Regions from separate parts of the Cellulosimicrobium sp. MI9406 genome, predicted to be linked through region 1. Evidence: predicted binding sites of a transcription regulator. Region 1 holds the regulator's gene; each other region holds the start of a gene.
What was found. Region 1 encodes HrcA, which represses chaperone genes, less so after heat shock. Its sites were predicted from a motif close to TTNGCACTCGNNNNNNNCGAGTGCNAA; they were not measured.
Positions count from the first base shown of each region.

Region 2: the regulator HrcA is predicted to act here: its motif matches at 1,574-1,600, upstream of groES (co-chaperone GroES).
Region 3: the regulator HrcA is predicted to act here: its motif matches at 1,217-1,243, upstream of MT994_RS15675 (FmdB family zinc ribbon protein).

Region 1 is NZ_JALIZI010000002.1:502,836-506,104, reverse strand. It holds gene MT994_RS05310 (MFS transporter) at 1-1,065, shown strand, start outside; gene hrcA (heat-inducible transcriptional repressor HrcA) at 1,145-2,161, shown strand; gene dnaJ (molecular chaperone DnaJ) at 2,268-3,269, shown strand, end outside.
Region 2 is NZ_JALIZI010000004.1:120,256-123,524, reverse strand. It holds gene MT994_RS08770 (MerR family transcriptional regulator) at 1-394, opposite strand, end outside; gene MT994_RS08765 (WhiB family transcriptional regulator) at 652-942, shown strand; gene groES (co-chaperone GroES) at 1,134-1,430, opposite strand; gene MT994_RS08755 (SAM-dependent methyltransferase) at 1,669-2,946, shown strand; gene MT994_RS08750 (glutamate--cysteine ligase) at 2,943-3,269, shown strand, end outside.
Region 3 is NZ_JALIZI010000008.1:111,560-114,828, forward strand. It holds gene MT994_RS15670 (penicillin acylase family protein) at 1-1,037, opposite strand, end outside; gene MT994_RS15675 (FmdB family zinc ribbon protein) at 1,336-1,644, shown strand; gene MT994_RS15680 (SAF domain-containing protein) at 1,829-2,557, shown strand; gene mscL (large conductance mechanosensitive channel protein MscL) at 2,688-3,161, shown strand; gene MT994_RS15690 (hypothetical protein) at 3,191-3,269, opposite strand, start outside.

The DNA of each region.
Region 1 (3,269 bases):
TACGAGCGCGGGCGCGCGTTCGGCATGTTCGGCGCGACCATCGGCGTCTCGACGGCGCTCGGGCCCCTGCTGGGCGGGCTCATCATCGCCGCGGCGGGCCCGGAGACGGGGTGGCGGTGGGTGTTCCTCGTGAACATCCCCGTCGTCGCCGTGCTCCTGCCCTTCGCGTGGCGCCTCGTGCCCGGGCCGCCGCGCACCGGGTCGGGCGCGGCGCGCGCGCCGCGCCGGCTCGACCTCGTCGGGCTGGGCCTGCTCGGCGCCGCGACCCTGGGCGTGATGATGCCGTTCGTCACGACGACGGGCCGCGGCGACGACGCGTCGCGCTGGTGGTGGCTCGTGCCGGCCGCGGCCGCCGTGGTGGCCGCCGTCGGGTGGGAGCGGCGCTACCAGCGGCGCACGGGCGAGGCCGTGCTCGACCCCCAGGTCGTGGGGCTCGGGTCCTTCCGCAACGGCGCGCTGCTCGGCCTCGCGTACTTCGCCGGGTTCACGGGCATCTTCCTCGTCGTCACGCTCTACCTCCAGGACGAGCTGGGGTACACGCCGCTCCAGGCGGGGCTCGTCGGCACGCCGTTCGCGGTCGCGTCGGGCGTGTCGGCGTGGTTCTCGGGCCGCTGGGTCGCGCGCTGGGGCCGCGAGCTCGTCGTCGGCGGCGTCGTGCTCGTGCTCGTGGGGGTGGTCGCGGCGGAGGTCGTCGTGCGCACGCTCGGGAACGACCCGGGCGCCGTCGGCCCGGCGCTCGCGGTCGCGCTGCTCGTCGCGGGCGCGGGCAGCGGGACGGTCATCGCGCCGAACCAGACGCTCACGCTGTCCGAGGTGCCGGTGAGCCGGGCCGGGGTGGCGGGCAGCATGCTGCAGCTCGGCCAGCGCATCGGGTCGGCCGTCGGGATCTCCGTGGTCCTGTCCGTCTACTACGGCGGGCTCGCGAGCGGCGACTCGGCCGCGGACGCGACCGGGCGGGCGCTCCTGGTGACGATCGGCCTCGTCGCGGTCGCGCTCGTCGTCGGCCTCCTCGACCTGCGTTCGCGACGAGCGGAGGACCGCCGGACGGGCCGCGCGGACGCGTAGGATTGGCACTCGGAGGTCGAGAGTGCCGACGCCCGCACGCCCGCCCGGGCGGCGACGGTGCGGCACGCGGGAGGTGGACGTGAGCGAGGAGCGCCGGCTCGAGGTGCTGCGGGCCATCGTCGAGGACTACGTCCTCACGCGCGAGCCCGTGGGGTCGCGCGTGCTCACCGAGCGCCACAGCCTCGGCGTCTCGCCCGCCACGATCCGCAACGACATGGCGGCCCTCGAGGACGCCGGGTACATCGCGCAGCCGCACACGTCCGCGGGCCGGATCCCGACGGACAAGGGCTACCGGCTCTTCGTGGACCGCCTCTCGGGCGTCAAGCCGCTGTCCGCGCCGGAGAAGCGCGCCATCGAGACCTTCCTGTCCGAGGGCGTGGACCTCGACGACGTCATCGCGCGCGCCGGGCGCCTTCTCGCCCAGCTCACCGGCCAGGTCGCCGTCGTGCAGTACCCCTCGCTGAGCCGGTCGGGCCTGCGCCACCTCGAGCTCGTGCCCGTCGGCGAGTCGCGCCTCCTGGTCGTCATCATCACGGACACGGGCCGCGTCGAGCAGCGCACGCTCGAGGTCGCGAGCCTGCCGGACGAGGGGACCCTCGTCGAGGTGCGCGCACGGCTCAACGCCGCGGCCGCGGGCAAGCGCCTCACGGACCTCGCGCCCGGTCTCGCCGCCGTGACCGAGAGCTTCCACCCCGACGACGCCCCGCTCGTCCGCGCGGTGGGCGACCTCGTCGCCCAGACGCTCGCAGAGGAGAGCGAGGAGCGCCTCGTCCTCGCGGGCACGGCGAACCTCGCGCGCGCGGGCATGCGGTTCGAGCACGCGCTGCGCCCCGTCCTCGAGGCGCTCGAGGAGCAGGTCGTCCTGCTCGGGCTGCTCACCGAGATGGCCGCCGAGTCGGGCGTGAGCGTCCGGATCGGTCGCGAGACCCAGCTCGAGGGCCTCGCGGAGACCTCCGTCGTGACGACCGGTTACGGTAACGACGGTGACACGGTCGCGCTCGTCGGCTCGATCGGGCCGACCCGCATGGACTACCCCGGCACCATCGCGGCGGTGCGCGCGGTCGCGCGCTACCTGTCACGGGTGCTCGGCACGTGAGCCCCGCGGTCTCCCCGCCCGCGGCGGGCCCGCTCGACGACCACCCCCGACCCCTCCCGACCGGCCCCGCGCCGGCCTCACGACCCGCACCAGCAGAGAGTGACGTGTGAGCGACTACTACGAGATCCTCGGCGTGGCCCGTGACGCCAGCCAGGACCAGATCAAGAAGGCGTACCGCAAGCTCGCGCGCGAGCTGCACCCGGACGTCGCGGGCGAGGAGGCGGGCGACCGCTTCAAGGACGTCGCGCGCGCCTACGAGGTGCTGTCCAACCCGGAGAAACGCCAGCAGTACGACCTCGGCGTCGACCCCAGCGCCCCCGGCGGCGGGGGCGGCGGCCCCATGGGCGGCGGGTTCGGCTTCCAGGACATCTTCGAGACGTTCTTCGGCGGCGCCCAGGCGCAGCAGGGCCCGATCCCGCGCGCCCGCCGCGGCCAGGACGCGCTCGTGCGGCTCGACATCGACCTCTCCGAGGCGACGTTCGGCGCGCAGCGCGAGCTCCAGGTCGACACGGCGGTCGTGTGCGGCACGTGCGGCGGCACCTGCTGCCGCCCGGGCACCTCGCCCCGCACGTGCGAGGTGTGCCACGGCCGCGGCACGGTCCAGCGCGTCGCGCGCTCGTTCCTCGGCCAGGTCATGACGAGCGCGCCGTGCGCCGCGTGCCAGGGCTTCGGCACCGTCATCCCCGAGCCGTGCGCGGAGTGCTCGGGCGAGGGCCGCGTGCGCAGCCGCCGCAGCATCACGGTCAACGTCCCGGCGGGCGTCGACACGGGCACGCGCATCAAGCTCACCGCGCAGGGCGAGGTCGGCCCGGCCGGCGGCCCCGCGGGCGACCTGTACGTCGAGATCCGCGAGCGCAACCACGACACGTTCGTGCGCCGCGGCGACGACCTGCACTGCACCCTCCAGGTGCCGATGACGGCGGCCGCCCTCGGCACCGTGCTCGAGCTGGAGACGCTCGACGGGCTCCAGGAGATCGACCTGCGCCCCGGCACGCAGCCGAACCAGATCGTCACGCTGAAGAACCTCGGCGTCGGGCACCTGCACGGCAGCGGGCGCGGCGACCTCAACGTCCACATCGAGGTCCAGGTGCCCACTGCCCTCGACCCC
Region 2 (3,269 bases), on a different contig from region 1:
GCGGCTCGGGCGCCTCGTCCTCGGCCTCGGGCTCGTCGGCGTCGAGGTCGCCCGCGCCGTCGCCGCCGCGGTCGTCGAAGGAGATCGCGCCACGGTTCGCGGCGAGCTCCTCCTCGTCCGCGGCGAGCGCGGCGCGGGCCGCGTCGGCGGGCGCGACGCCGTCGAGCGTGAGGCGGCGCATCACGACGAGGCGAGCGACGTCGTCGTCGGTGTAGCGCCGGTGGGAGCCGGCCCGGTGCTGCGAGGGGCCGAGGCCGTAGCGACGGTCCCAGGTGCGCAGGGTCGCGGGCGCGACGCCGAGCCGGCGCGCGACGGCGGCGACGGCGAGGCCGGGAGACGAGGTCATGCTCGGTCGGGCTCCCTCGGGGTCGGGGGCGGACCGGACTGAGGTCATGGATCGATTCTGCCGAGCGGGCACCCGTCTCGCCACCTCGTAGAGGTCACAGTCGTGCACCCTTCGCGCCAGACCGGTGGCGTATTTGTTCGCTGCACGCGCAAACGCGCCGGGCGCCCCGGATCGCGTCAGCGCGCCCGGAGCGGCCGACGCGGTTGACCCCCCTCGCACCGCTCCACGAGCGGTTCAACCTGCTCGTTCACTTTTTCCTCACAGGGGACTTGAACAAGTCTTGCAACGCTTGTAGGTTGTTCGGCATGGCAGAGATCTCGAGGCTCCCCGGGCCCGTCATGGAGCTGTGGGAATGGCAGTACCAGGGTTCGTGCCGCGACGCGGACGACACGTTGTTCTTCCACCCCGAGGGTGAGCGCGGCTCGACGCGACGACGGCGAGCGGAGGCCGCGAAGGCGATCTGCCACTCGTGCCCCGTGATGATGCAGTGCCGCGAGCAGTCGCTCCGCGTGCGCGAGCCGTACGGGGTGTGGGGCGGCCTGAGCGAGGACGAGCGCGCCGCCATCCTCGCGGGCGGCGCCCGCCGCACCGGCTGACGCACCCCTCCCTCCGAGCACCGTCCTCGGTGCCTCCGCGCCGCCAGCAGACCTGCACGGCCCCGGTCCGACGTCGTACCGGGCGCACGTGCGCACGACCCGTGGGACCACCGGTGGGGCGACCGGCCACGGAACGCAGCAGGGCCCCGCGACCGTCGGTCGCGGGGCCCTGCTGCTGAACCGGGTCGGCGTCAGCCGACCACCACGGCGAGGATGTCGCGCGCGGACAGGACGAGGTAGTCCTCGCCGCCGTACTTGACCTCGGTGCCGCCGTACTTGCTGTAGATGACCTTGTCGCCGACGGTCACGTCGAGCGGGACGCGGTTGCCGTTGTCGTCGACACGGCCCGGACCGACGGCCAGGACCTCGCCCTCCTGGGGCTTCTCCTTGGCGGTGTCCGGGATGACCAGGCCGGATGCGGTCGTGGTCTCGGCCTCGAGGGCCTTCACGACGATCCGGTCCTCGAGCGGCTTGATGGGGACCGACACGTCGGACCTCCCCTTTCGCGGTGAGAACTGCAACGGATGGGTCGAGCGCACCGGCTGGCCGTCGTCGCGGGTGCCGGACAGCCTGGTCGCACGTGGTGCCGCCTCCGCGAGCGGTGGCGGCACGTCTCAAATCTAGGTCCCGGTTAGCACTCGGTCAAGGCGAGTGCCAACGTCCGCCCTGCGGACGACCGGGCTCCGGCTGCGCGTGGTCCCCGGCCCCCGTGGAAGGATCGACGCCATGGACGCCGCCACGCTCACCAAGCTGCTCAGCCCCGAGGGCTGGGCCCTGCTCGGCGCGCTCCCGCCGTACGACGAGCAGCAGGCGCTCGTGCTCGCGGCAGGGCTGCGCGCGAAGGGCGTCGACCCGGACCTGGCCGCCGCGGCCCTCACCCAGTCCCGGCTGCGCGCCGCGGCGCACGGCAAGCTCGGCGCGTTCGCCGACGGCATGCTCTTCACGCAGGCGGGGCTGGAGCAGGCGAGCCGGCTCGTCGTCGCGGCCCTGCACGCCCGGCGGTACCAGGAGGCGGGGATCCGGCGCGTCGCGGACCTCACGAGCGGGATCGGCGTCGACGCGCTCGCGTTCGCCGCCGCGGAGCTCGAGGTGCTCGCGACCGACGTCGACGAGCTCACCGCGGCGATCGCGACCGTCAATCTGCGCCACTTCCCCGAGGCCGAGGTGCGCCACGGCGACGGGCTCGCGCTCGACCTGGAGGGCGAGCGTATCGAGGGCGTGTACGCCGACCCGGCACGCCGCACCCGCGCCGGCACGCGCGTGTTCGACCCGAAGGCCTACGCCCCGCCGCTCGACGCGGTGTGGGCGCTGCGCGAGCGTGTGCCCGCGGTCGGGATCAAGGTGGGCCCGGGCATCCCGCACGCCGGCCTGCCCGAGGACGCCGAGACCGAGTGGGTGTCGGTCGACGGGGACGTCGTGGAGGCCGGGCTCTGGTTCGGCCCGCTGGCGCCCGAGGGACCGGGCCGGTCGGCGCTCGTCCTGTCGTCGTGGACCGGGCCCGACGGGACCGCGCGCACCACCACGCGCCGGATCGCCCACCGCCCGGGCGACGCAGACGTGGTGCCCGAGGTGGGCGCCGTCGGGCAGTACCTCTACGAGCCCGACGGCGCCGTGATCCGGGCGGGGCTCGTCGCGCACGCCGCGCGCGGGCTGGGCGGCCGCCTGCTCGACCGGACCATCGCGTACGTGACGACCGACTCCCCCGCGCCGCTCGACGCGACGGGGCTCGCGGACGGGCTCGCGCGCGGCTACCGCGTGCTCGACACCATGCCGTTCGGCCTCAAGCGGCTGCGCTCCTACCTGCGCGAGCGCGGCGTCGGGCGTCTGACGATCAAGAAGCGGGGCACGGCCGTCACGCCGGAGCAGCTCCGCCGACAGCTCGCCCTCACGGGCGACGCGACCGCGACGATCGTCCTCACGCGCGTCGGCGGCTCCCAGCAGGTGCTCGTCGTCGAGCCGCTCTCCGCTCCCCCGGCCGCCGCCGGGCAGGACGGGCACCGGTGAGCGCCCTGCCGCGCCGCACGGCGATCCCCTTCGCCCGCTCGGAGCGCTCGACCGTCGGGCTCGAGTGGGAGCTCGCGCTCGTCGACGCCGACTCCGGCGACCTGCGGCAGGTCGCGCAGACCGTGCTCGACGCCGTGCGCCCGGCCGACGGCGGCCCGCACCCGTCGATCAAGCAGGAGCTCCTGCTCAACACGGTCGAGGTCGTGAGCGGCGTGTGCCGCACGGTGGGCGAGGCCGGCCGCGACCTGCAGCGCTCGGTCGAGGAGCTGCGCGCCGTGACGGACCCGCTGCGCGTCGAGCTCATGAGCGCGGGCACGCACCCG
Region 3 (3,269 bases), on a different contig from region 1:
CCCCAGGCGAGCTGGGCGTTGTGCCCGATGACCACGCCGGGGAAGCCGGCGAACGAGAAGCCCGCGACGTCGAACCCGCACGCCGGGGAGACCTCGTTGCAGTGCAGCCCCACCTGCGCCCAGATGCCGGGCGCCCCGAGGGCGAGGTGCGGGTCGTTCGCGAGGATCGGCTTGCCCGACGCCGTGTGCTCGCCGGAGACGACCCACGAGTTCGAGCCGGTGCCCTCGCCGCGCCCGATGAGCACGGGGACGGCGCCGAGCGCGCGGTCCGCGGCCTCGAGCGCGGCCTGGAGGTGGTCGGAGCCGTACTCGGCGCGGGCCTGCGGGCCCAGGTCGAGGGCGACCTCCTGCGTGTTCTCGAGCTCGCCGGGGTCGAGGATCGGCGCGTTGAGCTCGGACGGGTAGGCGGGGAACAGCTCCGCGACGCGCGCCGTGTCCTGGAGCGTGCCGTAGGCCAGCGCGCGGTCGAGCTCGTCGTCGTAGTTGCCGCGCAGGTCCCAGGCCATCGCCTTGAGCCACGCGAGCGAGTCGACCGGGTCCCAGGGCTCGGGCTCGGCGACGTCGACCTGCAGCCCCAGCACCGTGTACTCGAGCGCGATCTCCGACGGGCTGCGGTCCTCCAGGTAGGCGTTCACGCCCTCCGCGTACGCCTGGAGGTACGCCTTCGTCTCCGGGGAGACGACGTCCCACTCCTCCTCCGCGACCTGGCGCCAGCCGAACGTGCGCGTCACGGTGTCGGCGGCGATGGCGTCCGGGTTGTCGCCGACGAGCTCGGCGAGCCGCCCCGACGTGACGTGCCGGCGGTAGTCCATCTCGAAGAAGCGGTCCTGCGCCTGGACGTAGCCCTGGGCGCGGAAGAGGTCCTCGGGGGTGTCGGCGTAGATCTGCGGCACGCCCTGGGCGTCGCGCAGCACGGTCACCTCGCTGCCGAGGCCGGGCACGGAGATCTCGCCGGACGCCTGCGGGAGCGGGCGCCGGACGGTGACCACGACGAACGCGGCACCCGCGACGAGCGCGACGACGAGCAGCGCCGCCACGCCGATCAGGACGCGCCGGCGCGTGGACCGGCGATGGCGCCGCGGCGGGGCCGCGGCCTCGCCCGGGGTCGCGGGGTCGGCACCGGTGGCGGGGTCACCGGCGGGGGCCTCGGCGGGTTCGTGCGCAGACACGGATGCGAGACTACCCCGGCCCTGCCCGGGCGCCGGTCCGCGTATGATTAGCACTCGGAAGTTTCGAGTGCCAGGCGGTGTTGACACCGTCGACCAGGCCGAGACCGTCCCGATCCCGACCCGCCGGTGGCCGCCTCGACGGCCGTCTCGTGAACGAGGAGAACCCGTGCCCACCTACGCCTACACCTGCACCGCCTGCGGTCACGCCTTCGACATCCACCAGTCGTTCAGCGACGACGCCCTCACGGTGTGCCCCGAGTGCTCGGGCCGCCTGCGCAAGGTGTTCTCCTCCGTGGGCGTGACGTTCAAGGGCTCCGGCTTCTACCGCACGGACTCGCGGTCCGGCGGGAAGACGTCGACGGCGCCCGCCGCCTCGACGTCCAGCGCGTCGTCCTCGTCGTCGTCGGCGGGGTCGTCCTCGTCAGGCGGCACGAGCTCGGGCGGCGCGTCGAGCAGCTCTGCCGCGTCGTCCTGACCTGACGCGGCGCCGCCGGGTCTCTCGCCCCTGACGCGCCCCGGCTCCGGCGTCGGCGCCGCACCGGTGCGCGACCGACCACAGCGGGTCGGCCGGCTCACGGTGCGCGGGCCGCACGCCGCGTCGTCCACAGACCGCCGCGCACCGCGGCCACCGGCTCGCCGCGCGCGGCTACCTTCGCGCCATGCCTCGCTCCTCCCGCCCGCCCGGCCCGTCAGCCCACCCCGGCCGCGCCGCCGCCGCCCGGCGGCGGCTGCTGCACGGCCTGTGGTGGCGGTCCCGGTTCGTGGTCGCCGCGTTGTGCTGCGGGCTCGCCGCGTCGGTCGTCGTCGGTGCGCTGCGGCCCCCGCCTCCGCCGACGGCTCCCGCCGTCGTGACGGCCCGCGCGGTGCCGCCCGGCACCACGCTCGCGGCACCCGACGTGCGGGTGGACCACGTCCCGGCCTCCCTCCTGCCCGCCGGGGCACCAGTCCGGGCCGACGACGTCGTCGGACGCCGCGCGACCGTCGCCCTGCCGGAGGGCACGCTCCTCCAGGACGGCCTCGTCGCCGGAGGAGAGCTCGCCGCCGGGGCGCCCGACGGGACCGTGGTCGCGCCCGTCCGGCTCGACCCGGGAGTCGCCGCGCTCCTCGGGCCGGGCGACCGCGTCGACCTGCTGGCCGCGGGCGACCCCGCCCTCGCCCCGGGGCCCACGCACTCCGCGCAGACGGAGGCCGCTCCCCCGGGCGACCCGTACCTGGCCCGCGCCGCGGTCGTCGTGCCGGCGCCCGAGCCCGACGACGGCGGCGGCCTGCTCGGCAGCGGCGGGTCGGGCTCCGACGTCGTGACGCTCGTCGCGGTGCGCCCCGAGGAGGCCGTCCGGCTGGCGGCGCGGACCGGGCACGCCCCCGTCACGGCCGTCCTGGTCCCGTGACGACACCACGAGACCGCCGACCCGCCGGGCGAAGCCGTTGCCGCTCGCCGCGCCCGTTGGCAGGATCGCGCGTGCACGTCTGGTGGCGCCGCCGCCACGCGTGCCCGTCGACAGGAGAGGGAAGCAGCACATGAAGGGCGTGTTCCAAGGGTTCAAGGAGTTCGTGCTCCGCGGCAACGCGATCGACCTGGCGGTCGGCGTCGTCATCGGGGCGGCGTTCTCCGGCGTCGTCACGGCGATCGTCGAGGACTTCATCAACCCCCTCATCGGGGCGATCTTCGGCAAGCCCGACCTCACGGGCCTGTGGGACATCACGCTGCGCGCGGGAGACGCGGCGAAGGACATCCCGCCCTCGGTCATCTCCGTCGGCGGGGTCCTCAACGCGATCCTCCAGTTCCTCATCATCGCCGTCGCCCTCTACTTCGTCATCGTCCTGCCGATGAACAAGCTCGCGGAGCGACGCAAGAAGGACGAGGAGCCCGAGCCCGAGGCACCGGCCGAGGACGTGCGCGTGCTCCAGGAGATCCGCGACCTCCTCGCCGCCCAGGCCGGCAGCGGCCCCGGCGCGGCGCCCGGCGGGCCGACGCCCCCGCAGCACCTCTGACGCCGCTCAGCCGGTCGCCCGGCGAGCCGTCAGTGGCGCCCGTAGTGGGGCGGCACGTCGCCCAGCAGGCGGTCGTCGTTCTCGCCCGGCGCGCCGCGCCGGGGGGCT